3 regions of the Effusibacillus dendaii genome follow, and region 1 is predicted to be linked to each of the others. Evidence: riboswitches for the same ligand, from Rfam matches in the RefSeq annotation. Region 1 holds a riboswitch; each other region holds the start of a gene.

Evidence for each region. Region 1 has a riboswitch for cyclic di-GMP ahead of skT53_RS10300 (EAL domain-containing protein). Riboswitches for the same ligand answer to the same signal wherever they lie in the genome.
Region 2: another riboswitch for cyclic di-GMP. It lies ahead of skT53_RS19215 (Spo0E family sporulation regulatory protein-aspartic acid phosphatase); the one in region 1 lies ahead of skT53_RS10300 (EAL domain-containing protein).
Region 3: another riboswitch for cyclic di-GMP. It lies ahead of skT53_RS14485 (phosphatase PAP2 family protein); the one in region 1 lies ahead of skT53_RS10300 (EAL domain-containing protein).

The regions. Positions count from the first base shown of each region.
Region 1 is NZ_AP023366.1:1,897,216-1,904,602, reverse strand. It holds gene skT53_RS10330 (HD-GYP domain-containing protein) at 1-146, shown strand, start outside; gene skT53_RS10325 (GNAT family N-acetyltransferase) at 234-842, shown strand; gene skT53_RS10320 (hypothetical protein) at 1,139-1,660, shown strand; gene skT53_RS10315 (DNA-binding protein) at 1,800-2,210, opposite strand; gene skT53_RS10310 (helix-turn-helix domain-containing protein) at 2,220-2,603, opposite strand; gene bacA (undecaprenyl-diphosphate phosphatase) at 2,901-3,695, opposite strand; cyclic di-GMP riboswitch class II at 3,884-3,966, shown strand; gene skT53_RS10300 (EAL domain-containing protein) at 4,016-4,777, shown strand; gene skT53_RS10295 (fumarate hydratase) at 4,871-6,406, shown strand; gene skT53_RS10290 (DUF4097 family beta strand repeat-containing protein) at 6,498-7,387, shown strand, end outside.
Region 2 is NZ_AP023366.1:2,168,694-2,176,080, reverse strand. It holds gene skT53_RS11680 (response regulator) at 24-428, opposite strand; gene skT53_RS19220 (Spo0E family sporulation regulatory protein-aspartic acid phosphatase) at 425-616, opposite strand; gene glmM (phosphoglucosamine mutase) at 1,005-2,345, shown strand; gene glmS (glutamine--fructose-6-phosphate transaminase (isomerizing)) at 2,782-4,614, shown strand; cyclic di-GMP riboswitch class I at 6,358-6,441, shown strand; gene skT53_RS19215 (Spo0E family sporulation regulatory protein-aspartic acid phosphatase) at 6,488-6,694, shown strand; gene skT53_RS11655 (hypothetical protein) at 6,960-7,379, shown strand.
Region 3 is NZ_AP023366.1:2,698,989-2,706,375, reverse strand. It holds gene skT53_RS14490 (GGDEF domain-containing protein) at 1-1,397, opposite strand, end outside; gene skT53_RS14485 (phosphatase PAP2 family protein) at 1,534-2,049, opposite strand; cyclic di-GMP riboswitch class I at 2,265-2,353, opposite strand; gene skT53_RS14480 (glycosyltransferase) at 2,436-2,870, opposite strand; gene skT53_RS14475 (response regulator) at 2,925-3,629, opposite strand; gene skT53_RS14470 (sensor histidine kinase) at 3,616-4,788, opposite strand; gene metK (methionine adenosyltransferase) at 5,017-6,216, opposite strand; gene skT53_RS14460 (WecB/TagA/CpsF family glycosyltransferase) at 6,415-7,143, opposite strand; gene skT53_RS14455 (LCP family protein) at 7,140-7,387, opposite strand, start outside.

The sequences.
Region 1 (7,387 bases):
TGGGAGTGGTGGTAGGCCAGCACACAGGACTTCCGGCACGGCCAATTGTGCGCGTTTTTACGAAAGATTCGGATGACCATGAGGTTAAGGAACTGGATTTGGCGAAAGAAACGACCCTATTTATCACGCATGTGCTACAGGGGTAAACGATCGGTTTTCGGTATAAAGATCGTGTCAAATGCCTACGTTGCCGCATATAGAATGACAAGAGAGGAACTTAAGGGGGATGGATTATGCGGACTGTAAGTTTGGAAAGCGGCAAAACGATCACTGTTCGTGCTTGGCAGGAACAGGATATACCGAAGCTGTATCGATTGATGGAAGAAGTGGGCAAGGAAGGGCAAGTCATGCTGGGGTCCCGGCTGCCTTTTACGGTGGAACAGCTTTACATGCAATACTATCACGCTGCTCCCAAAAACCATCTCACACTGGTTGCCGCTACAGAAGACAACGAAATTTGCGGCTGGTTGCGTTGTGATCGTTCGATCGTTCCCTGGATGGAACATAATGCGACGATCTGGATGGGAATTGCACCTGAACACCGGGGGCAAAGAGTTGGCGAAAATTTAATCAGGGAAGCGTTCACTTGGGCGGCTCAGCAGGGAATTGAAAGAGTCGAATTGGGCGTTCGCGGTTCAAATACTCCTGCGTTGTCCTTATATCAGAAAATGGGTTTTGCGGAGGAAGGCAGAAAAGTTCGCGCCATCAAACTGGATGAGGGATATGACGATGACATCTGGATGGGCGTATTTTTAACGAAAGATGGAACGCCGCGCAAACTCAAAACGACTGTCAAATCAAAACAGCGTCCGAGTAAGTCCAGAATGCGAAAATCGCTGTAAGATACTGGAACTTCAGTTGTCACATTGTGTCGAAGGAAAGAAGGTTTTATCGATTCAGTTAGTTATAGCTTTACCTGACAATGAAATCAAAACCTTGCCTCTTGCGGAGAAACGCTTGTTCTTGCACAAGTTTTTTCTGTCGGGGCAAGGTTTTTTTATTCTTGTAGGCTGACTCGGCTTTTAAACATAAAAATTATAAAAATATTAAAAAAATAGGTCTTGAATCATGCGAAAATATTGTTGTATGATGAAATTCACTAAACAGAATTGAACTGTGGTATGGAAGGACTGAGGGGATGAACAGCAACAGCACGGCAGGAGGGTACCAGATTGAAGTAAAGACTACTTGGTTTCGGTTTGAGTTATCACAACTTCGACAACTGATTGTGGAATGGGATCGGGAAATCGGTTGCCAAGTGGAGGAAAACCAGCAAGAAATCCTGCTTACATTCGGAACCTCGCCTGAGATCCAGTTGCTCTTGAAGGGGCGCAAGAAACGGAAGTTTGTTGATTTTTACAGCGGGCAAGTGTTCGGAACCACGATGGACGAAGAAATGTTGGCCGATTTCCTTGATTGGTTGTGCAATGTGCAAAGCAGGGCGTCCGATATGATCGGTTTGTTGGTTCGCAAAGAAGGGGATGACACTCGTCCTTTATTCATCAAAAATGGTCAATTGTATGATGAAGCGCGGATGATTGAACTGTTGTGGGATCATTTTTCGACGAGCCGGATTCGTGAATCCAAACGATTTGAAGACATGTACCACTTTTTTCGAGATGTCCCGAAATACAGTCGAAACAAGCATACAGTGAAATAAGCGATTCTCCAGGCTATTTTGGTCGATAGGAATTTATAAATTTTTCCCTATCGACATAAGGGCAAGAGGATCCCACCAAAGTGCTTGCACTTTGGTGGGTGGAACTTTGCTTCCGCCTGCGCCAAAGGCTCGGCGAAAGCTAAGTTTTCTTTATAACAGAGCGGCTTCTGTAAGAAATCCGTTTCTCTTGAATCATCTGTGTCAACAATGGCTCTGGTACACGGTACGTATCCCCAAACTTCAGAGCGGGAATTTCCCCTTTGGCGGCCTTCCGCAGCACAGTCGAATATACCATCGGTCCCAATGCTTTTGTCAGCCGATCCTGCGTTTCATAGAGCGTCAGAAACGGGGTGTCGAGACCCACTTCAAAAGGCTCGGCGGTTGTTCGATGCAGGGCAACGACTTCCGATAGTGCATAACGGTTTAACTTCTTGACTGCAGGTTGCAGCCGGGCATCCTGGTGCAGCATTCCGAGCAGCGCGGAATAATCCATTCTGAACAATCTGGAAAGCTGTTCAATCGTACAGTACAGCGGAGTCATCGCGATCATCCCCCAGTTCTAAGACAAATCTTGTTCGAGTATGTCCAGCGGAATATAGTAGGTGCCGCCTAAATTGTAAGCTTTAATCTGTTGGTTGTGAATCCACCTTTTGAGCGTGCGCTGTTCAATTGAGATGCCAAACTTCTTCAGGATTTGCAGAGCACCTTGAATTTTTGTGAAATAAGTACGGATCTCCCGTTTCGTTTGATAGAATTGTTCCCATTCCGGAATGGTGAAATCCCAACAGCGATGTTCTTTCAGGTAGTTTTCAAAATCCTCGGCCAACACGAAAATCCGACCGTTATCGTTTGTGAACGGGAATTGCTGCGTCCGCATTTTTTGGCGCAGCGCCACTTCCGTAATACCTAAAATGACAGCCAATTCGGCTACAGTATAGATCAAGCGCAATCGGCTCCTTCATATCCATTCGAATGTAGAACCATATTTTTGTCCTTATGTTACAGTATACAGAATGACAATAGATTGAGCCAGAAGTGAAAGAAAAATATATTGCATATACAACTATATTATGGTATTATAAAAACAAACCTTCGTAAGAATTCCCCCGATTAATTTGCGAAGGTGGCAAGATCCCACTCCGTTTTTGCCGCAGCAAAAATGAAAAAAGCCCCGTATGCGCCACATAAATGCCCCCCGGCGCATGCGGGGCTTTCCCCTGCAGAAAAGCCTGACGAATCATTAAATAAAGAAAATCCAGAAAAGGGCGGCCAACACAAACCGGTAATAGGCGAAACCGGTCAGCCGGACTTTGGAAACAAGTTTCAAAAACGAAAACACAGCAAGCAAGGCGACTATAAAAGAGACGACAAAACCAACGGCAAAGAACGTAAGATCATCGGCGGACAATGTTTTATAACTTTTTAAAAGGTCAAGTCCGCTTGCTGCAATCATCATCGGCACCGCTATAATAAAGGAAAATTCGGAAGCGGTTTTCCGGTTGGTGCCTACCAGCAGACCGCCCGCGATGGTAGCGCCGGAACGAGAGAAACCAGGCCAGAGAGCCAATGCTTGAAAAAGACCAATGCGGAACGCTTGTCCGTAAGTGAGTTGATCAAGTTCAGTAGCAAACTTTGATTTCCTGGACTTCTCAGCCATAATCATCAAAATGCCGCCAAGCACCAATCCAATCAGTACGGTGTAAGGGGAGAACAGATGCTGTTTGATGAACTTGTTAAGAATAAGTCCCAAAATTCCGGCTGGCAGCATGGCCACAAAAATGTGCAGCAAATTGAGCGACTCCGTGTTGGTAAAGTTTAGGTTTCTGGGTTCAAATAAACTCAAAAAACGTCTCCAATAAATGACCACTACCGCAAGAATGGCGCCCAGTTGAATAAAAATTTCAAACGTACTGGCTTTGTCCCCTTGAAAATGCAGCAAGTCGCCGGCGAGAATTAAATGTCCGGTTGAAGAAACAGGCAGAAATTCGGTGAGACCTTCGATAAATCCAAGTATTACGGCAGTTAGCAGATGCATGGCTATAATCCTTTCTCATCCTTATTTTATTTAGTTTATTTTACATTCGATTGTTACAAATACGCAAATTAAAATAAAGTCAGCTAAAAAAGTTGAAACTTGTTGCATTTTGTCATTTTCCAAAATGTAACTGATTTATATTGAAAATCAAATTTTTATCATATAAAATAAAAACACAAAAATGAATGTCTTTTGGGGAAGCGATGAACGGTCACTTGTAGTTGGGCACTTGAGGGATCGGGAGCCAGTAGTGCAACCGGCCAATTCATGAGAATGAACTGGCTTTTTTATTTGTAAAGCCGCTGCAGACGAGGTGCGACATGCAACAGGAACCAATACCAAAAGACTTAAAGCCTGTAATACTTTTTAATATTTTATATCACGAGACTCTTGAGTTGGCTGTGCAACCGATTGTCGATTTACGTACGGGCCGCGTTGAAGCAGTTGAAATTTTAAGCCGCTCGCCTGGTGGAGTTCTCTTGCCTGACGAGATGTTCCGGTTGGCTCGCCAACACGGTGTTCTGGAGCATCTTACACTTTTGTCCTGTAAAAAGTTGACCGAACATATACATAAGCTGACACCGTTTGTGCAGAAGGGGCTCTTTTTTAATATCGAGGCGGACGTAAACTGTCATACGATGCGGCGAGCGGTTGAAATGTTAAACAGCGTGGCACAGACCCCCGTCGTATTTGAGATTACCGAACATATGCCATCCGTTTTTTTATGGAAGCCGTTCTTAGAGGAGCAGGGCATTTCTCTAGCGATGGATGATCTTGGAAAAGGGAATTCCAACATGGTAGAGTTGCTTAACTTAAAGCCGCATTACGTGAAAATTTGCACGGAAATCGTATTCGATCTTCATAAATCCGGTGTCAAAGCGATTATGATCGAACAGTTCAAACGAATTGGGGATTCCCTGAACCTGCAAATCATCGCAGAAGGAATAGAATCGTTAGAAGATTTAAAGAAATTGCGGGAAATGGGAATTGAATATGGTCAAGGCTATTATTTTTCAAAACCCAGCCTGATCGAGCAAATTCCGATGGACGAATGGAAGGCTGGCTTTCAGTCGCGTTTTTAAAAAGTGAAAATTTTAGCTAGTGAAAAAAAGGTGCCTGCGGGGACCTTTTTCTTTATAATAGGAATAGCGATAAAAAAGGGAGAGGAAACCATTATGAACAGCCAACAATTTCAAAACAGTATGTTGAAATTGATTATTGAGACATCAACCAATCTGCCAGCCGATGTGCGTAAACAGATAGCAGCCGCAAGGGTGAAGGAAGAAATGGGGACCCGTTCGGCCATCGCATTGGGGACGATAGCTGAAAACATTATCATGGCGGCAGAATCGGAAGGCCCCATTTGTCAGGATACGGGGATGCCTACGTTTCATATTCACTGTCCGGTAGGAGCCAACCAGATCGAGATGAAGAAAGGGATCCTCGCGGCAATTGTGGAAGCTACCAAACTGGGTAAACTGCGTCCCAATTCAGTAGACTCGCTGACCGGTAAGAACTCGGGGGATAACCTGGGGCCGGGCACGCCTGTCATCCATTTTGAACAATGGGAGAAGGACTATATTGATGTCCGCTTAATTCTGAAAGGAGGCGGCTGCGAAAACAAGAACATTCAATATTCGCTGCCGTGCGAATTGGAAGGATTGGGCAAAGCGGGCCGTGACCTGGACGGGATCCGAAAATGCATCCTGCATGCCGTTTATCAGGCGCAAGGACAGGGATGTTCCGCCGGGTTTATTGGAGTTGGAATTGGCGGCGATCGTACCAGCGGATATACGCTTGCGAAAGAGCAACTTTTCCGGCGGGTCGATGATGTAAACCCGAACGAACAACTTCGGCAACTGGAAGAATATATCATGGAAAACGCCAACAAGCTGTCGATCGGAACCATGGGATTTGGCGGAAACGTATCGCTCTTGGGTTGTAAAATCGGTGTAATGAACAGGTTGCCGGCTTCTTTTTATGTGTCGGTCGCTTATAACTGCTGGGCGTACCGCCGGCAGGGAGTGAAAATCAACCCGGCTACCGGTGTAATTGAAGATTGGATTTATACAGGCGACAGTGTGGACCTCGGTCAGGTTCAGGAAACGGCTGTTGCTGGCGATAATCGGCAGGTCGTTTTGCAGGCGCCCATTACGGAAGAACAGATTCGCAGTCTGAAAGTCGGCGATGTGGTTGTGATTAACGGGGCGATGCATACGGGTCGGGATGCCTTCCACAAGTACATGATGGATCACGATTGTCCCGTTGATCTGAACGGAGGAGTGCTCTATCACTGTGGGCCTGTGATGCTGAAAGACGAAACAGGCAAGTGGCACGTAAAAGCGGCCGGTCCTACAACATCCAGCCGGGAAGAGCCATATCAAGCGGATATTATCAAAAAATTTGGCATCCGGGCAGTGATTGGGAAGGGCGGTATGGGAGCCAAAACGCTGGCCGGGTTGAAAGAGCATGGGGCTGTGTATTTGAATGCGATTGGTGGAGCGGCTCAATATTACGCGCAGTGCGTAAAAGATGTAGACGGTGTTGATTTTCTTGACGAATTTGGAATTCCCGAAGCCATGTGGCATTTGCAGGTAGAAGGATTTACCGCGATTGTTACAATGGATTCACACGGCAACTCGCTGCATGCGGATGTGGAACAAGAGTCGTTGAAGAAGCTGTCCGATTTTAAAGAACCGGTATTCGCATAATTGCAGGCGCCGACCGACTTCAGTCGGCTTCCTGTTATTTCACTGCCGCTGCTAGCTTTATTGCGCTGTGGCAACGACTGGGGTTGTGGCAATGCGAAAAGTAGGAACTCTGACAAGCGCCCTGACATTACTGGTGCTGGGAGGATTGCTGCTGTTTGATCAGTTGTCGGACAAGCAGATCATATTTAAAGTCCTCTCGTATTGGCCGGTAATCGTGTTCGCGTTGGGAGCCGAACTCTTGTGGAGTTTATATGCGGTCAAAAAACTGAAGATCAATGAAGAAATACGGGTTGACGCACGCAGCATTGCACTGCTGTGCCTGGTTGGCGTTTTTTCGCTGGTTGTCTATTCGCAGCAAAGCATCCAGGGATTGGTGCAATCCAGCATTGTCAATTTGCGGGACGCCTTGTCGGAAAAGAGGATCAGTCTGCCGGATATGAAATTTGACGCAAAATCGGTCAAACGGATGGAAATATTCAACCGGGTGGGTACCATTGATCTTCGTCCCTCCGATTCGCAGACGATCCAGTTGAAAACAAAAGTGCGGGTGCAAAACCTGCAGAGCGATCAAGCCAATCAAGAGGCGCAATCGCTGACCCCTCTGATATCGCAGGGGGAAACTTTGCGGGTTGAAATTGACCCGGCCTGGTCCGCTTCTTCCAAGATCACGGGAGTGGATCTGGAGCTGTTGGTTCCTGACAACATTGACGTACAGTTATTGACCGATACGGGCAACGTTACCGTTTTGAATCATGTCGGCAATGTGGTGGTAAGTTCACAGTCCGGCAAGGTGGATTTACAGGATATTAAGGGCACCGCGACAGTGGATGATGGCAACGGTCAAATTAAAGCGGCTTCCATTTTGGGAGATGTGGAAATTAAAACAAAAGCGGGCAGCCTGGATGTTCATGATATTAAGGGGAATGTCCAATTGGACAACGCATTTGGTCAAATCAAGGCGGGAAAGATTGATGGCGATCT
Region 2 (7,387 bases), 270 kb from region 1:
ACGCCCGAACTTGAATCCCCTTTTTATTCGGCGGGCAATTTCAATAAACGATTCACTTTTTCAATCAAAATTTGATGATCCATCAAGGGTTTCGGAATGTAATCGTCTGCCCCCACTTCTTCTACAATGCGCTCCGCATTATCGGTCATCAGATGGGCGGACGCCAGAATAACCGGAATCGAATGGGCTGCCGGATCTTGTTTCAGCAAGCGCGTAATCTCAAGACCATTCATCGGTTTGCCCCCGAGTTCACTGCTCGTCAGCGAAATGTCCATGATAACCAGATCGACGCTGCCTGAGCGTGACAACGTTAAAATTTCGTCTACCGATTCAGAGATGATCACATTATGATTGCCTAGTCGCGTAAGAACAATTTGCATCAACTTGGCGCTAAGAATGTCATCCTCCACTAACAGTATGTTTTTCAAAATCTACCCCTCCCTGTTGATGGTAATGAGTCTGACTGCGGAAAAGTCAGACGGGTCAGCTGGAGTTGTTCCCGTAATAATCGTGTCAGCAACTGGTCAAGCTCTTGACTTTTACTGATAACTTCAGGGTGCAGCAAATCACCGTGCCGCATTGCCGTTTGAATCAAGTTTTCGCGGAGATCTTCCACCAGCGATCAATTGCCCTTTTTTGTCTGTTTACTTCTCACTCCTGTATTCACTCCTTCGGTCTGATACGAAGCAGGCTAACAGGCTCCCTATACATTATCATAAAGAGTCGATGTAACAGAACAATGATAAGTGTGTAACAAATGTGTAACAAAATGGATTATTTGAGTATGGACAGTCAAGTTGTTCCCTTTATCTAACAAACGCTGGATTAGTCGAAAGGAAATGCCTGAAATATTTATCGTTTTAAAATTACAACAAAAAACATAAATTCCTTTTATGTTTTTTGAGAGTCAATTGATCATCTACTGGTGAATCCTAGTTATTGCAGGAATTGCAGTTCTATGGGAGAATGTGCATAGAATTCTAGCACAAAGGGGCAATCGGAATTTGGGACGTTTGTTTGGGACGGATGGCGTACGTGGAGTGGCCAATACGGAATTGACTGCGGAAATTGCCTACCGGTTGGGGCGGGCAGGTGCCTATGTTTTAACGAGAGGAAAACAAAACGCGAAACTCATCGTCGGTAAAGATACGAGAATTTCAGGTGATATGTTGGAAGCCGCGCTGTTGGCCGGGATTTTGTCGGTGGGTGTGGATGCGGTTCGCGTTGGAGTGATCTCGACGCCCGGGGTCGCCTATCTGACAAGGGCGCTGCAGGCTGACGCAGGTGTGATGATCTCCGCATCGCATAATCCGGTGGCGGATAACGGAATCAAATTTTTCGGCGGTGACGGATTTAAACTGTTAGATCAGACAGAAGACGAGATTGAATCGCTGCTGCAAGGCGAAGATCAGATGCCAAGACCGATCGCGGGCGACATCGGTCGCGTTGCAGAGCGTTTGGATGGAATTTCGCTGTATGCCGATTATTTGCAGACCACTGTTGACAATCGGTTCGAGGGGCTAAAAGTCGTATTGGACTGCGGCAATGGAGCTGCCTATCAGGTAGCGCCGCAGGTGTTCCGCCAATTAGGCGCCGAAGTGGTGGTTGTGCATGCGGAGCCTAACGGGGTCAACATCAACGTAAAATGTGGCTCGACATATCCGGAAGTGGTGCGTGAAGCGGTGCTGGCGCACAAGGCGGATGTCGGACTTTCATTTGACGGGGACGCGGATCGCCTGATCGCGGTTGATGAAAAAGGGCAGTTGGTGGACGGCGACTATATTATGGCGATTTTGGGGCGTTCCTTGAAAGCGTCGGGCGAGTTGGCGCATGATACGGTAGTTACGACCGTTATGAGCAACGTCGGATTTGTCAAAGCGGCGAAAGAAATGGGAATTCAACTGGTACGGACGGCAGTAGGCGACCGCTATGTAATGGAAGCGATGCGGAAAGGCGGATACCAGTTGGGCGGCGAGCAGTCCGGCCATATTATCCTGCTAAAGCATAACACGACAGGTGATGGGATTTTAAGTGCGGTTCAATTGGTTAATGCGATGGTTGCGGAAGCGAAACCGTTGTCCGAACTGCGGAGCGTCATGCAGAGCTTTCCGCAGGCGTTGGTCAATGTCAGAGTGGGCAGCAAAGACGGTTGGGAACAAAATAAAGCAATACAACAAGTGATTCGGGAAGTCGAGGCGGAGATGGGCGACGATGGCCGTGTATTGGTGCGTCCTTCCGGTACCGAGCCGTTAATCCGTGTAATGGCCGAGGGGCCAAATGAACAAACGGTGCAGGAATATGTCGATAGAATCGCGAATGTAGTGCGTAAGGAGCTTGGAAAGTGAAGGGGCTGCAAGCTCCTTCTTTGCTTCCGTTGGGGTTTCACAAGTTCTAACATCATTTCGTATGTCTGCGGAGCGCATATTTGGTCGAACCGGAATAGGATGGGGTAATCAGGAAAGGGAGGTGATGGTATCGAGGACGGCGTGAATTTTTTCCAAAGGTAATGAAGCGCCTGGACTGCAACGGTGGGTTGCAGTTGACGCGGAGGAGGTTAGCGAACCATTCGGCGGGTGCCTCCCGGCAGACAATCCCTCTGCCGTAAAGAGAAGTTTCAAATCCGATGGGTGACTGTCGGGACAAGAGCAGCTCAAGGGTAAATAGGGAGCTGTCTGCACGGTCTTTTCCCTTATGGAGAGACCAGGCAGTTTTCTCGATTGAAAACCGCTTTTTGCGAAAAGCGGTAGATTTCGTATGCTCATTTTCAGGAGGTTTGTTTCCATGTGTGGAATTGTAGGATATATCGGGTATCGACAAGCCCAAGACGTTTTGATTCATGGTCTTAGCAAACTGGAATATCGCGGGTACGATTCGGCAGGTATTGCGGTCTATGATAACGGTGTGATTCGTCTGCAAAAATCAGTCGGCCGCTTGGCAACATTGGAAGAACGGGTGAAAGGGGAGGCGGTATTGGCTGGTATGCAGGGGATCGGGCATACCCGTTGGGCGACGCATGGCCGTCCGTCCGATGCTAACGCGCACCCGCACGCCGATGAGCAGGGCCGTTTTGTTGTGGTGCATAACGGCATTATCGAGAACTATTTGGAACTGCGGGAGAAACTTACGGAAAAAGGCCATATTTTTCAATCGCAAACCGATACGGAAGTGGTTGTTCATCTGGTGGAAGAAATGTACAACGGGGATTTGTTCCAAACGGTTGTACAAGTGCTGAAACAAATTCACGGAGCATTTGCGCTGGCTATTATGGCAAAGGATGAACCGGGAAAATTGATTGCGGTGAGGAAGCAAAGTCCGCTGGTGATTGGTCTGGGTGAAGGAGAGAATTTTATCGCATCCGACATTCCGGCAATCTTAGAGTATACCCGTTCGACCTATATAATGGACGATGGGGAGATTGCGGTTCTGACGGCGGACGGAGTGGAATGTTTTACATTTGAAGGCAACCCGATCACAAAAGAAGTATTCAACGTCACATGGGATGCGCTGGCGGCCGAAAAAGGCGGCTATGAGCATTTCATGCTGAAAGAAATCCATGAACAGCCGCGTGCGATCCGCGACACTTTGAGCGGGCGCATTTCGGAGGATGGCCAGCGGGTTGTGTTGAAAGAACTGAATTGGACGACCGAACAGGCGGCATCGATTGAACGGATTCATATTGTGGCCTGCGGCACGTCATGGCACGCAGGCCTGGTCGGCAAAGCGGCAATTGAAAAATTGACTCGCATCCCGGTGGATGTGGAGATTGCTTCCGAATATCGGTATCGGGATCCGATCGTACCGGATAACACTTTAATTATTGTCATTTCGCAGTCGGGTGAAACGGCGGATACACTGGCAGCGCTGCGGGAATCGAAACAGCGTGGAGCTCGTGTGCTGGCGATCACCAACGTGCTTGGCTCCTCTGCCAACCGGGAAGCTGATTATACGATGATTACCATGGCCGGGCCTGAGATTGCGGTCGCATCGACCAAAGCGTATACGACGCAGGTGGTGGTCCTCTATCTGTTTGCCTGCTATTTGGCGCAGCAGCGCGGTTCCATTGGGGCATCACAGGTGCCGGAGATTTTGCAAGCGTTGAAGGGGCTTCCGGAATTGGCGGAAAGAGTGCTGGAAACCGCACCGTCCCTCCGTCAGTTCGCGGAGAAATACAAGGACAAGGAAGACGCATTTTTCATCGGTCGCGGCGTGGATTATGCAGTCGCGCTGGAAGGTTCACTTAAGCTGAAGGAGATCTCCTACATTCATGCCGAAGCGTATGCGGCGGGGGAACTGAAGCATGGAACTCTGGCGCTGATCACGGAAGGGATTCCGGTGATCGCGCTGGTGACGCAGGACGATCTGTATGAAAAAACAGTATCGAACATCGTCGAGGTCAAAGCGCGCGACGCGTACGTGCTTACACTCGCTTGGCAGGGAGATGGAGAGATCGGCAAGTATGCCGACGAGGTGATCACCGTGCCGCGCACCATGCCGTTCCTCGCACCGGTGCTGTCGGTGATTCCTTTGCAACTGCTCGCGTACTACGCTTCGGTGGCAAGAGGCAACGATGTAGATAAACCAAGAAATCTGGCGAAAAGCGTGACGGTGGAGTGAGGGAAGGCATATTGAATACTTGTTTGTACATCTCTTAATATGTTTGCCCAAAGCCTAAAAAGTCTGCTTAAAGCTTAATATGTTTGCCTACGAGCCGAGCGAAAATCAGGTATCCACTCCTGTTTTTCCTCGGCTTTCTTTTTCCAGAGCAAATGGGACGCAAGTCCCGCTTCCCTTGATAAATCAGGCATTTCCCCGATTTTTTCCTCTGATGATCTTTCTCCAAGCCTCATTCTTTCCCTATGTTTTTCCCGATTATCACTGTCCTCACGGGCAAATGTACATCTCTTAATATGTTTGCCCAAAGCCTAAAAAGTCTGCTTAAAGCTTAATATGTTTGCCTACGAGCCGAGCGAAAATCAGGTATCCACTCCTGTTTTTCCTCGGCTTTCTTTTTCCAGAGCAAATGGGACGCAAGTCCCGCTTCCCTTGATAAATCAGGCATTTCCCCGATTTTTTCCTCTGATGATCTTTCTCCAAGCCTCATTCTTTCCCTATGTTTTTCCCGATTATCACTGTCCTCACGGGCAAACTATATTTGCTATTTTTCACTTCGTTTTTCAGAAGTCTCCTCTGGTTTTTACTCTGATTTGCATGCAGACTTTTACTGGTTTAGAGTGATAAAGTGAAACAGATGAAAGAGCGGGAAAAGCCTTGATACGATTTGGTTTGTGGAGAGGAGCGGGTGGGGGAGGTTTTGGGCAGACTTTTTTTGCGATGCACACCTGTATTTCCTCGGCTCTTTTCTTAAATCAGGTGAGAGGATTTATTGGGAGGGGAGACGAAGAAAATCCTTGTGGTACAAAGGATTCAAACGTTTTTCTCCTGTTTTTTCTCGATCATTTCCTCCGATTATCTGTTGCCCTATCCCGAATCTGTTTCCCTGCCTTTCCCCCTGCTCTTAGTTCGACTTTAATTGCTTTTTTGACCCCGTTTTTTCACGTCGTAATCCCTGTTTTTCCCAGAACCCTATGACGACTATAATTACATTGGTAATTTTTGGTATATGGTGTGGAGAGGCGGAGAAGCCTTGTGGCTGTAGGAGCGAGAGTGGATGGGGAAAGGTGACATGGGCGAGACGACTTTATTTTCGGTGCATACTTGTGTAAAAAGCAGTTTTAGATTGCCCACAGCCTAAAAAGTTTGCCTAAAGCTTAATATGTTTGCCTACGAGCTGAGCGAAATTTGGGGATCTACTCCTGTTTCTGCCTCGGCTATTTTCTTCATTTTCTAACATCTGATTTTCCCTTACCTTACGTGACTTTCCAATGCTCAAACCAGCTCAAACATGTTTGCCATATCTGAACTCTTGATTTTTACATACAATGGTAGAGTAGATAGAAGAACTGATGAGAAGCGGAGGGAGGGGATCAAGATTGTACGGGCATCAATTTTACATGGCTCCAGTCACGAAAAGAGTGGAGTATTTGAATGATCAATTGAAGGGAAAAACGCTGTAGGAAGTAGCCGACAGCCATTTTCTTGATATGGAGGACATCTAGGCAGAATTGAGCCGAGATGGTTTTTACTTTGTGCCTGACTTGAATCAATTTATTCCAATCGATCATGGAAATGTCGCATAATAAACGAAAAGGTCATAGAATGGGGATCCATTTATGACCATTACATAAACAACTGATAGGATTGTCAATCGGTTGCTATTCAATGTTTTTTGAAAATATTGAAAATGGTCGGGGGAAATAGTATATTTATGTCAATACAACTAAATAACCAAATCGCATCGTGTGAAAAAGGCAAAGCAACTGAAAAGTTGTGACGCAAAGCTACAGGGGCTAAGGTTTTATGCTATGTCAGCCAGCTACCGAAACTCCAACCTATTAAGGGGGAATGTGATTTGGAAAGTCGCGTTCACATGCGTTTAGATGCAGAAATTACGATGCTGAAGAAACGATTGATTCGTGTGAGTCAAGATGTGGATTGTTTAACTCACCCATATATGCTAAAAATAAGCCAAATGTTAGACGTGCGATTGAATGAGATCGAACGTATAAAAAAAAGTGCCGTTTTAGGGAGTTGTTGCCGCCAATGTAGGCGGTTTTTCATTTTCTTGAATGACTGAAAATGCTTGTGCGGCATGGGTTTAAGGTAGGTGAGAGTGTAAGGAATGAATCGACAAAATTCAAGGATTAGAAGGGATACACATAACCCTCTTAAAAACTCAAGAGGGCTTAACGGATCGGGAAATCACCAACGCCATATTAGGAGTAAATGAGCCGCAACAGGCGGTAAACCAGGCATGCAGGTCATTGGAGACAAAACAAATCATTAAACGTATTCGGCGAAAAGATGGTAAGCTGGGAAATTATTTATGCTCGGAGGGTATCTTGGTAGAACCAGTAACTCATCAAGAAAATGTGCGAGATAATGAATTGTCATCCGTCTTTTCTGAAGACAATATCAAACAATTCCTAAAGGAATTCCTCCATTCAAACGGTTGGGAAACGCAGATTGCATGGGGAAAAACTCCTGGAATTGACATAAATGCAATAAGAGGAACGGAACGTTGGATTATTGAGGTAAAAGGCTTGGGGACTTCTAATCCAATGAACGTAAACTATTTCTTAGGGGTCTTGGCTGAAACACTTCAGAGAATGGATGACCCAACTGCAAAGTACAGTATAGCGTTACCCGATGTTAAACAGTTCCGAAATCTTTGGAGTAGACTTCCTTTATTAGCTAAGAAACGGACGGGTATTACTGCTTTATTTATAGATGAACAAGGCACAATTGACGAAAGTGAATAAAATTCCTG
Region 3 (7,387 bases), 800 kb from region 1:
ACACCACTTTCGTCTTCAAAGCGATTAAAGTAGGACACGATCTCCTGCGTCACGGTCCCCTCTTCAAACGTTTTGACAGGACGGACAATATCTTTCAAAGCGCCGGAATATCCCTGCGTTGTCGGCACATATTGATTTCGCTTGATCAGCTTGACAATTTCAGCAGAAACTTCCTCAAATCCCGCCTTCGGACGGCCCAGCAGGTATCCTTGACCGCAATGAACCCCGATTTTGAGAACCGTGTTCAGTTCCTGTGTGGTTTCAATACCTTCGGCAATAATTTTACAGTTCATTTTTGTCGCAAACGTTACCAGTGTCTCCAACAGAATCCGTTTGGCATGATGACTGTCAATCTGATGGATGATTGATCGGTCGATTTTGATATAGTCGGGACGTATTTCCGCAATCGCTTGTAAGGAGGAATAGCCCGCCCCCGCATCATCAATTGCGATCCGATACCCCTGTTTGCGGTAATAATTGATTGCTTTAACGAATGACGGAAAATCTTCGATTGATTGTCGCTCCGTGATTTCAAAAACGATCTGCTGTGGTGTCAAATTCACTCTGCGTAATAACTTTGCCGTTTCACCCGCAGTAAAAAACGGATCATTGATCACGTTTGCGTTTAGGTTGATAAACAGCTTACTGTTTGTTTCCCCACACCGAAATCCGGAAATCGCTTGTTCCCGGGCAACTTTTTCAAGATGATACAAGCTGTCCATCTGTTCCGCATATGAAAACATGTCGAGCGGAGCTTCAAAACCGCTTCCCTGCGGCCCTCTTGCCAAAGCTTCATATCCGTAGACCGCACCGGTTAACAGCGATATAATCGGCTGATAGACAGCTCGAATCAATTTTTGCTCAAGAATTCGGAAAAATTCCTTCCGTCGCTCAATCTGTTCCAGTTGAGCTTCATTTTTCGCATCCTGCATCGCCTGTTTCAAACCGCGGTACAGTTCGTTTGAGATGTTTTTCGAAGATACGGAATGAAAGATCGATGTTCCTACATATAATTCCAGTTCCTTTTCGGGAAGATTCAATTCCGCATTCAGTTGTTGTTCCACTTCGGTCCGCAATCGGTACGCAAAATCAGAAAACAGATCCACTTTTTGATCTGGCAAAAGAAAAAATAAAAACAGATCATCCCCTAACATTCGCCGGGAGAAACATCCTTCCCATTTTTCCTGTTCGAACCTCAAAATGATCTGGTTGAGCGTCTGCAATACACGATTGCAAAATAGCTGTCCACGGGTCTGGTACACATCACCAAATCGTTTGATGTCCAGATAAATGAATCCCACTTGACCTTTTTTCAATTGTCCATTCAATCGTTTTAAAAACCTTTCGTTTATAAAACTATCATCCAGCAACAAAATACTCTTCTGTCGATTCCCCATCGTTCTCTCCGCCCTCTTCGACAAAATTCCACATTTTGTCTTATCAGTATACCGATGGAGTTTATTTAAATGGTTAATTATTTGTAAATTTAAGTAAAAATCCTTATTGTACGGTCATAGAAGAACTTTGGCACAGTCATGCCAGCCAAAGCGGGACCGCTGTCCCCAATACAGCGCCGATCGCCACATCTGACGGATAGTGCAGTCCCAAATATACACGTGAACTGGCGGTTAAAGCCGCAAGTGCATACAAACCCGGAGACAAGACGGGAAACGCAATTGACAAAACAGTCGCCGAGCAAAAGGCGGCTGTTGAATGGCCAGATGGAAATGATGCATCTGTCAGAAGTTTTCGTCCCGTAAATACATTCTCCAGAACCTGATAGGGACGATGGCGCGGCAGCAGCTTTTTACAAGCGGCCACAATCAGATGGCTAAACAACAGGCTGATCGCCAAATGAACCCCTTCATAGCGCCAATACGGATCACTCTGCAGCAAAAAAACCAGCGACATGCCAATCGAGAAAACAGTTCCACCCAGATGTGTAACTACAGGCATCAACTGTTCAAAGAACGAACATTTGCAGGCGCCATTAATCCAGCGGAACGCCCGGATGTCTCTTCCGACCATCCATTCAGCCATACGCTGCATAATTTCACTCCTCAAAATTCTCTTCTATAAGGATAGCATTAAAGTATTAAGTTTTTATAAAAATCGTGTGAAAGGGTGATGAAAAACAAAAACAGCGAAAACACAAACTAAGAGGTTCCTTGGAATAAGGAACCTCTTAGTTTGTGGGGGGTAGGGGGATTCCAAAAGGGTCAATGAGGAAACCTTTTGGGGGATTGAGCAATTCACCCGGAACAATCAGCAGCCTGGCTATCATTGCTTTGGGGAAGCTTTAGACCCATGGCTTTGCGTCCCTGTCTTTCGACGAGGTTTGCCCTTGATGATTGACTCGCTCCTTGTCTTTAATTTTACATGTGTCGACAAAATAGTACATAGGTCTGCACGACTATTTTTATACAAATTCCTCATTAACCGAAAACCCTTTTAAAATAAGGGATAATTCTTTTGGTGTTTTTCCAGCTCCGAAGATCATATAGGGCAAAAGGACTATCCTGATCTGCTGATGACCACACAGATTCCAGCAATCCCCCGTCGTATTCCCGGTCAGTTCCGATCAATTCAATTCTTGAATAATTCTCCTGCAAACGACTGACAATTTCCCGGGTCGAATCCTCTGAGCCGGTATCCACCACAAGGATATGAAGATCATTTTTTAAGAAAAACGAACGCACCAACAAAAAACGCAGTAAACCTTCCACGTACGCTTCTCCGTTGCGAACCACCAATACTAACGTAAACCTGTGACCTTCACTGATCGAAGGGGATTCATAAAGTCGAACCACCTGATAGAGCGCGGCGACAATCCCGTAAGCAGCGAACGCCCAAATCAAAAGAGCGAGCATACCGAACACCTCCCTTGTGGTGTCACTATATGCGCGCCCTCTATTAGGCGTTCGTCATAACCTTACCCAACCGTTCCTGGCTGCTGCAATGACCGCCTGCGTGCGGTCGTCTACATTAAGTTTACCTAAAATAGAAGAGACATGATTTTTCACTGTTTTTTCAGATATGAATAACGCCTCACCAATCATTCGGTTGCTTTTTCCTTCCGCCATTAAACGAAGGATTTCCATCTCTCGAATCGTCAAAAGCTCCCGCCATGTCTCCTGTTCAACGGCTGCCGCCGCCTCCTCATGAGCGGATGCGTGATCAGTTGCGTTGTAGCTCAGACGTTTAAACTCGTTTAATAATTTGGTGGTAATCTGAGGGTGAATGAACGCTGTTCCATTTGCAACTTGCCGGACAGCTTCTACTAACACTTCCGATTCGACATCTTTTAAAAGATAACCGTTGGCACCGGCCCGAATGGATTCAAAAATATATGCCTCATCATCATGAATGGATAATATCAAAATTTTAACGGCAGGGTAGGCTTGCTTAATCAACTTGGTTGCTTCCACGCCGCTTTTTTGGGGCATATTGATGTCCATCAGGATAACATCCGGCTGCAGGTTGGCAGATAGCGTCACCGCCTGCTGTCCGTCTACCGCTTCTCCCAAAATGGTAAAATCGTCTTCCAATTCAAAAATTCTTCTTAGTCCCTGACGAAAGAGTGCATGGTCATCCGCCAGTACAATTTTGATCGGACTATGGGGAGTCAACTTGAACGCCTCCTTGATTCGTTATCGGAAGAGTAATAATCACTTTGGTTCCCTCTCCGATCCTGGTTCGGAACTCAACCTTACCCCCTAGCAGTTGAATTCTCTCTTGCATCCCCAACAACCCGTAATGACCCTGTTCTTTCTTGCCTCTCGATGTTTTCAAATCAAATCCCTTGCCGTTATCAAGGATGTGCACAAGAATCTCCGGATTTTCCAACTCCAGCTTAACGGAAGCGAGCGTTGCTTCGGAATGTTTCGCTATATTGTTAAGGGCTTCCTGAACAGAACGAAAAATGGCCACTTCAAACGCCCCTGACAGCCTTCGCTCTTTGCCGACCAGGGCAAAATCGGTCTGGATCCCGTATTTTTCCTGAAATTTCGTCAGATAACGGCGCAATGTGGGGGCAAGTCCCAAATCATCCAATTCCATGGGCCGCAAGTCAAAAATGGTTTGCCGAACTTCCGCCAGGCTGTCCCGCACCATCTGTTTCAGATCTTGCAGTTCTTCCCGGACGCGGTCAATGTCCCGATCCAGCACTTTCTCGCATAATTCCGCACGCAACACTACATTCGCCATCATTTGGGCAGGCCCATCGTGAATCTCCCGCGCCAACCGCCGGCGTTCTTCCTCTTGCGCCTGAATCATCCGGCTGCCCAAGTATTGTTTTTCCTCAACGGTCTGCAGCATCACGTCGATCTCTTTTTGTTCACCCGACAGGTAGTTAAAAGCAACACCAAGCTGGGTCACAAGTTCCTCCGCTTTCGAAACCAGATCCCCCAAGTTTTTGAGCCGGAGCGACAGTTCATCTCTCCTCCGCCGAAGACGTTTTTCTTTTTCCTGTGCAGCAAGAAGTTCATGTTGCACTTTTTCTGCTTCTATATAAACTTCTCGCACCTGCTCTTCCGAGTGTTGCGCGTGATTTTTACTGACAAGCGCCAATCGCTGCCGTGCTTTCCGCAGTGCGCTCTCCAGTCGGTCGACGTTTTTCACCGTCTCGTAAACCTGCAATTGAACAGCGGCCAAATCCCGTTCCAATGCTTGATACTCACTGCGCGATACATCCGCGATTTCATAAATTTGGTACTTCCCCTGTTCAATTGCACGCAGAGTCGCTGATATGGCGTTGTCGAGGATTCGTGTGTCAAGTTGTGGCGACACGTATCGAAACCTCCTCTACTTCTTTTGACCTATTTATTCAATACCAGAGACCTATTTTCCTGCAATCTGGTTCTGTTTTTTGTCAACCAATACCATACAATGTCGAAAAAAGTCTGAGGGCACGGCGTAAATGCCATGCCCTCAGTGCAATGGGGTAAGGGTGATATGCTATAGAAATTCGGTGGACAATTTTGTTTTTGGGGGTGACACCAAAAAAATTTTATCCGTTTATGATAGTCCCGCCTGTTGTCGGAGAGTCGCCGCCTTATCTGTACGCTCCCAAGGCAGATCCAAATCGGAACGGCCAAAATGACCGTAAGCGGCTGTCTGACGATAAATTGGACGCCGCAAATCAAGCTCCTTAATGATGCCTGCCGGACGCAAATCAAAGTTATTCTTTATCAGGCCAACGATCAGTTCATCATCCACTTTCCCCGTCCCAAACGTGTCAACCATGATCGATACAGGGCGCGCTACGCCGATTGCATACGCGAGCTGCACTTCGCATTTGTCAGCTAGGCCGGCAGCCACGATATTTTTAGCCACATAACGGGCTGCATAGGCAGCAGAGCGATCCACTTTTGTCGGATCTTTGCCCGAGAACGCGCCGCCGCCATGACGCGCGTATCCGCCATATGTGTCGACAATGATTTTCCGTCCGGTCAAACCGGCATCCCCCTGCGGACCGCCGATTACGAAACGGCCTGTAGGATTGATAAAATATTTGGTTTGATTATCCAACAAATCCGCCGGAACAACCGGTCGAATGACATGTTCGTGCAGATCTTTGTCGATCTGTTCCTGGCTGATCTCTTCCGAATGCTGGGTAGAGATTACAATGGTATCGATACGAACCGGTTTGTTGCCTTCATACTCGACCGATACTTGCGTCTTCCCGTCCGGACGCAGGTAATCCAGGGTTCCATTTTTACGTACCTCTGACAGACGGCGAGCCAGTTTATGCGCCAATGAAATCGGCAGCGGCATCAATTCTTCCGTCTCATTGACAGCAAATCCGAACATTAAGCCTTGGTCGCCTGCACCAATCGCTTCAATTTCTTCTTCTGTCATCTGCCCTTCCCGTGCTTCCAACGCTTTATTGACGCCCATGGCAATATCGGCGGACTGCTCGTCTATCGATGTAATGACCGCACAGGTATCTGCGTCAAATCCGTATTTGGCGCGCGTATATCCAATAGAACGAATCGTTTCGCGGACCACTTTTGGGATGTCCACATATGTACTTGTGGTGATTTCCCCAGCCACCAGCACCAACCCTGTAGTAACGGAGGTTTCACAGGCAACCCGAGCGTTAGGATCTTTCGACAATATGGCATCCAGCACGGAATCAGAAATTTGGTCGCATATTTTATCCGGATGTCCTTCCGTCACAGACTCGGATGTAAATAAGTAACGACGTATCGTCACAGGAATCCCCCCTGTTGTATACTGTCAAATTAGAATGGTTTAAGTCGATTTATCATGTTATCCTAAATTTTACCGGCTGTCAATCGTTCTTTGCATCGCAAATTTATCGTTCTTCATTGGCCAAAAAGATATTCGCAAAAGAAAAGGGAGCCACGATATCGGCAAGGCTCCCCCTCTTCGGTATGGTAGTTTGTTCCTTCACAGCCGCAATCGCTTTCGAATCACAATCCAGGCAAAATGCGGAAGCACCAGTTGCCGCCTCCAACGGCTCGGCTGCTTCAATAACCGATACAGCCATTCCAATTGCAATTTGCGCCATACAAGCGGGGCCCTGCGGACCGTTCCGGCATAAATATCAATGCACCCGCCAACACCGATCGATACCGGCACATGCAATTGTTTAAGATAACGAGCAATAAATTTCTCCTGCTTGCCTAACCCCAATCCGACAAGCAACAACCGGGGGGTAAAGCTCCGTATCTCTTCCAATATGGAGGGGATTTCCTGATCGCTGAAAAATCCATCCCTGCCCTTAAATAAAGCATTCGGATACAATCGGGAAAGGTTTTCAATGGCCCGGCGGTTCGATTCCGGAGAAGCGCCTAACAGATATACAGGCCATTTGGATTGATTGGCTGTCTCAAACAGGAAGGGCAAAATATCAATTCCGGTCACCCGGTCAACAGATGCCTTTTCCAAAATTTTGGCCGCGTATACAATCCCGATTCCGTCAGGCGTCACAAGATCTGCCTGCTGCAGAAGCTTCAAAAAATCGGGGTCACGTCTCGCCAACATCACAATTTCCGGATTGGCCGTTACAATTTGGCGAGGTTCGCTGCCCCCCATCCAGTCTCGAATCAAAGCGATTGTTTCATCAAAAGAAAGCGAGCTAAAAGGTACCCCTAAAATATTTACCGCCGATTTCAATCCAAATTCCCCCGCAACCATTGAGCCACCATTTTCCGGATACGCTCTTGTTCATCCTTCTCGACAAAAAAATACCATATTCCATCCTGCGGGGCTACCCGATTCACTCCTTTAATCGTTTCCACATGCGTCTGTTTTGCATCCATGGATAGCCCGCTTCGCAGCAACTGTGCGACTTCTCCAATCGACATGGAGGTTTGCAGATGTTTCCCAAGAAGTGATTGTATTTTGGGCAGTTTTGGCA